One region of the Limosilactobacillus fermentum genome, then DNA from elsewhere that is predicted to be linked to it. Evidence: riboswitches for the same ligand, from Rfam matches in the RefSeq annotation. Region 1 holds a riboswitch; the other holds the start of a gene.
What was found. A riboswitch is a leader RNA that binds a small molecule or an ion and turns the genes downstream of it on or off. The one in region 1 is predicted to bind lysine.
Positions count from the first base shown of each region.

Region 2: it holds a riboswitch for lysine, as region 1 does, so the genes downstream of both, lysA (diaminopimelate decarboxylase) here and FG166_RS08245 (amino acid permease) in region 1, are expected to answer to the same signal.

Region 1 covers NZ_CP040910.1:1,622,127-1,624,528, reverse strand. Annotated here, with positions in the region: gene FG166_RS08255 (lp_1002 family arylesterase) at 1-566, opposite strand, end outside; gene FG166_RS08250 (GNAT family N-acetyltransferase) at 611-1,078, shown strand; lysine riboswitch at 1,128-1,298, shown strand; gene FG166_RS08245 (amino acid permease) at 1,388-2,402, shown strand, end outside.
Region 2 covers NZ_CP040910.1:932,477-934,878, reverse strand. Annotated here, with positions in the region: gene dapD (2,3,4,5-tetrahydropyridine-2,6-dicarboxylate N-acetyltransferase) at 1-109, opposite strand, end outside; gene lysA (diaminopimelate decarboxylase) at 134-1,453, opposite strand; lysine riboswitch at 1,544-1,724, opposite strand; gene FG166_RS04645 (aspartate kinase) at 1,925-2,402, shown strand, end outside.

The DNA of each region.
Region 1 (2,402 bases):
TTTGCTTGGTTGACGTGGTGACTAGCGTTATATTTGGCCGGGTCGTCGGTCCACTTGGTAAGGGTGGCTTCGTCTGGAAAGCCCAGGTCGAGGTCAATAACCGGGTAGCCGAGGACGGCGGCGTCGAAGTGACGCTCGGCCTCTGTTAAACCACTCTCTTCCCCTAACCATGTTGATTGCCAGTAGTCGTTGTAGAGTGCCACTACTTGACCCCCGGCGGAAAAACCCATTACGGCAACCTTGCCGTTCAGGTGCCAAGAATCTTCGTGATGGTGAACCAAGCTCACAGCCTGGGCCAAATCAAGGAGCGGGGCGGGGTAGAGGGGCGTGGCCTCGCCGACAAAGCTGTAGCGCAGGATGAAGACCTGGTAGCCTAAGGCAGCAAAGGTCAGGGCCGTTTTTTCCGATTCTTCTTCTGGGATGTGGGTCATTGACCCGCCCGGGACAAAGATCAGGGCCGGGAATGCTTGAACGGGGGCCTTGGGGGTGGGGGTCTGCAGGTAAGCGGTCAGGCTCGCTTGGGTTGTTTGCTTGCCGTTGGTCAGTGAAAGTGTTTTAATTTCCATAACAAACTTCCTTTCTGTAATCATAAATCTATGGGGTAATTATAGTGCAAGCAGATCCACAAAAACAGTTAGACATCCGCTTGGTGACCGAAGCGGACATGGGCTTTGTTAACCAATGTTTTTCCGACCCCCAGCTAGTCAAAGAGGTGGGTCTTACCCTAAGTGATAATCCAAGTGCCCGCCAATGGGCCTTTGCCATGTGGCGCCAGTCGGGTGACTTCTGGGTAATTACCCTAGGTGATAGTCGGGTTGGCTTAGCGACTAGTTTCGTGATTGAAAAAGGGGTTCGTGAAGTGGGCTACTTGATCTTGAGACCCTGGCAGGGCCAAGGGCTGATGACTAGGGCGCTGCAAATATTAATTTCTAACTTACGGGCCGGGGGGCAAACGAAACGGGTTGAGGCGCAAACTCGGGGCGATAATTACGCTTCGGCAACGGTCTTGGCTAGAAATGGATTTATAAGGACGGCTGAAAATGAGGCGGTCGTTAACTGGTGCTTAGAACTTTCTTAGAAAAGGGGTTGCCATCCCCCAATCCCCGTTATAAAATACTTATGTTTATCACACAAGAAGAGGTCGCACGACTCATCAGTATGGCGGGTTAGGCAAGCAAATGCCCCAGCCCGTTTGAAAGGGTGTCGTGCCGAAACATCGGTAATTTTGCTGTTACCTTTGTTGGGACGTGGCTTAAGAGGCCACGGACTGTCGCAGTTTGCGGAGTGCTTCCAGATACTAATTCAAATCATGAGTTGGGTCTTCTAGCACTTGCTAGGGGGCCCCTTAATTTTGCCCCACCTCTTTAGCCATATAGGAGGAAAAATCATGGATGAGCAACAATCATCTGGCACACAAGGCGGCCACATTGAACGGACGCTAAAGACGCGCCACTTAACAATGATCGCGCTCGGGGGATCAATTGGGACCGGGCTTTTCATCGCATCCGGGTCGGCAATTACCACGGCCGGACCAGGGGGCGCCCTGATTGCCTACGCGGTCATGGGGGTAATGGTCTACTTCTTGATGACCAGTTTGGCTGAAATGGCGACTTACATCCCGCTGACCGGGTCCTTTGCCGCCTACGCAAGTAAGTTCGTCTCGCCGGCAACCGGGTTTGCCCTCGGGTGGAACTACTGGTTTAACGCCGCTATCACGGTGCCGGTGGAAATCACCACGGTCGGGTTAGTGATGAACTTCTGGCTTCCCCACGTACCGGCCTGGGTCTTTTCCGGGGTCGCCTTTATCTTGATCTTCATTATTAATTACCTGTCGGTTCGTTCTTACGGGGAAACGGAATTCTGGTTAGCCTTGATCAAGGTGGTCACCGTTATCATCTTTATCATCGTGGGGGTCTTAGTGATCCTCGGGATCATGGGCGGCCAAGGACCAACCGATTTGACTAACTTTACCTACAAGAAGGCGCCGTTTGTTAACGGGGTACCCGGCATAATCACCGTCTTCTTGGTGGCTGGATTCTCCTTTCAGGGGACCGAAATGATCGGGATCACCGCCGGGGAATCGGAAAACCCGGAAAAGGCGGTTCCAGAAGCGATCAAGTCCACCTTCTGGCGGATCCTCTTGTTCTACATTTTGACGATCTTCGTGATTGCTTGTATCTTACCGTACACCGATCCGCACCTGCTGTCGTCTGACGTGCAAGACATCGTGACCTCACCGTTTACCCTGATCTTTAAGCGGGCCGGTTTAGCCGCCGCTGCGTCGGTTATGAACGCCGTCATCCTGGTGGCCGTCCTTTCTTCGGCCAACTCCTGGATGTACGCATCAACGCGGATGCTGTACTCCCAGGCCCGGGAAGGTTACGCTTGGAAGATGTTTGGTT
Region 2 (2,402 bases), 690 kb from region 1:
GAAACGTAAGTGCTTTTAAGTCAGTCCCCTTAACGTAGACCTTAACGGGGGTCTTCTTGGGCGCGGTACCGATGTAGTTAATGATTGCTTGCGCGTCTAATTGTGCCATGTGAATTTCTCCTTTTTCTTCCTATTATTTATCTTCACTTGCGAGCGGTAAGTCGAGCCGGCAGGTATCCGCCCAGCTTTCGCGTTGGATGACCAGTTGAGCGTGGCCGTTTTCAACGAAGACCACCGCCGGGCGGGGGTTCCGGTTGTAGTTAGAGGCCATCGCGTACCCGTACGCTCCGGTGTCTAGCATTACCAAGAGGTCGCCCGGCTTGGTTTTAGGGAGGGCCTGATCCCTTGCTAAGATGTCGCCGGATTCGCAATACTTACCGGCAATCCTGACGGTCTCTTCCGGTTTTTGACGGGGGTCTTTAGCGTACACCGTTTCGTAAGCGGCCTGGTAAAGGGCCGGGCGGATGTTGTCCCCCATCCCACCGTCAACGGTCACGAAGGGCTGGTAGCCCGGGAGGTCTTTTCGTGAACCAACCGTGTACAGGCTGTAGCCGGCCGGTCCAACGATCGAGCGCCCCGGCTCAATCCAAATCGCCGGCATTGACAGGCCCTTTTTGGCGACCTCCTTTTTAACGGCCTTGATGATTGCATCGACAAATTCTTCCGGCGGGAGCGGTTGGTCTTCTTGAACGTAGCGGATTCCAAAGCCACCGCCGACGTTTAAGACCCGCGTTTGAAAGCCAAACTCCTCGTGCCAGTGCTCGGCGACGTCCACTAACTTCTTGGCCACCCCTTCAAAGCCCACGACCTCAAAGATTTGGGAGCCGATGTGGGCGTGGAGGCCGACCACCTTGAGCCGGGGGTTGGCCAAGACCTCTTCTAGGGCCCGGTCCGCTTGCCCCGATTCCAGGTCAAAGCCAAACTTGGAATCTACCTGGCCGGTTTGAATGTACTCATTGGTGTGGGCGGCAATCCCGGGGGTGATCCGCAGGCTAACGGTCGCGGTGGCGTCTTGTTCATCTAAGACCTCGCCCAGCAAGTCGATCTCGTGGAAGTTATCGATGATGATCATCCCGACCCCGTTTTGGACGGCCAATTCCAGCTCTTCTTTAGACTTGTTGTTACCGTGGAAACTAACCTTTTCCATCGGGAAGTGCGCCTTGATGGCCGTTGTTAATTCGCCACCGGAGACCACGTCAATGTGGCCATCCTCTTGGGCCACCACCTGGTAAATGGCGATGGCGCTAAAGGCCTTGCTGGCGTAAGAGACCTCCGCTGCCACCTGGTTTTTGGCAAAGACCTTTTTAAAGGCGCGGATTTGATGGCGAATCGCCGCTACGTCGTACACGACCAGGGGCGTTTGGTACTTGGCCGCTAATTCAAGGCTGTCAACGCCGCCAATCGTTAGGTGCCCCTGATCGTTAATCTGTTCTGGTTCAATCTGTGAATTCATCTTAGTTCCCCGTTTCTTTATCGGTATGAAAAAAGGCTCTGGGTGCGGTGCGCATCCAGAGCTCAACCACCCAGGGTGGTTTATTCAGCCGTAATTGATAGCGCACCGCAGGCTCTCATTGTCCCGCGACAGTCCGCAGCCTCTTAAGCCACGCCCCAGCCCCAGGGAACGGTCACTTCCCCGTGCTTCGGCAACCGCCCCTTTCACTCCCCCTCCTTGCCTGACCCGGCTCTTGGTAGCTACTCATGTTGGTTGCGCCTCTTCAATTTATTGGTAGTTTATAATTATTTACCCCTGCCGTCAAGGTTTTTTAATTTTATTCTCATCCATAAGTACTTTCACCCCTTGATAAACCGCGCCTAAAGCCGTATTAGCGAAGATTGCAAAAAGATTTAGGACTTGCGTCAATTAGGAGCCGTGTTAAAATCCAATTAAAAATCAACGCCCTAAACTGGCAAAAGGAGTATTTTTATGAAGGTTGTAAAATTTGGGGGAACCTCCCTCGCCGACGGAGCGGCCTACGAAAAGGTCGTTAAGATTATTCAAGACGATCCCGAACGGACGGTGATTGTCACCTCCGCCCCGGGGAAACGGTTTCAGGGCGACATTAAGGTAACCGACCTTTTGATTCGTTACGCTAACCAGGTTTGCCAAGGCGAAGACGCCACGGCCACCGTTAAGGAAATCCTCGGCCGCTATTCGGAAATCGCGACTCACTTCGGTTTACCCGCCGTGGCCCTCACCCCGCTGCAAGCGGCCCTAGAGGACTTACCCAAGCAAGACTATCCCAACCAAGATTACCTAATGGCCGCCTTCAAGGCCCACGGTGAGCGCCTCAACGCCCGCTTAATGGCGTTGGTGCTGACCCACGTGGGGATGCCCGCCCGCTTCGTTGACCCCAGCGAGTGTGGCCTTGAGGTGACCGGGACGCCCAACGACGCTACCGTTA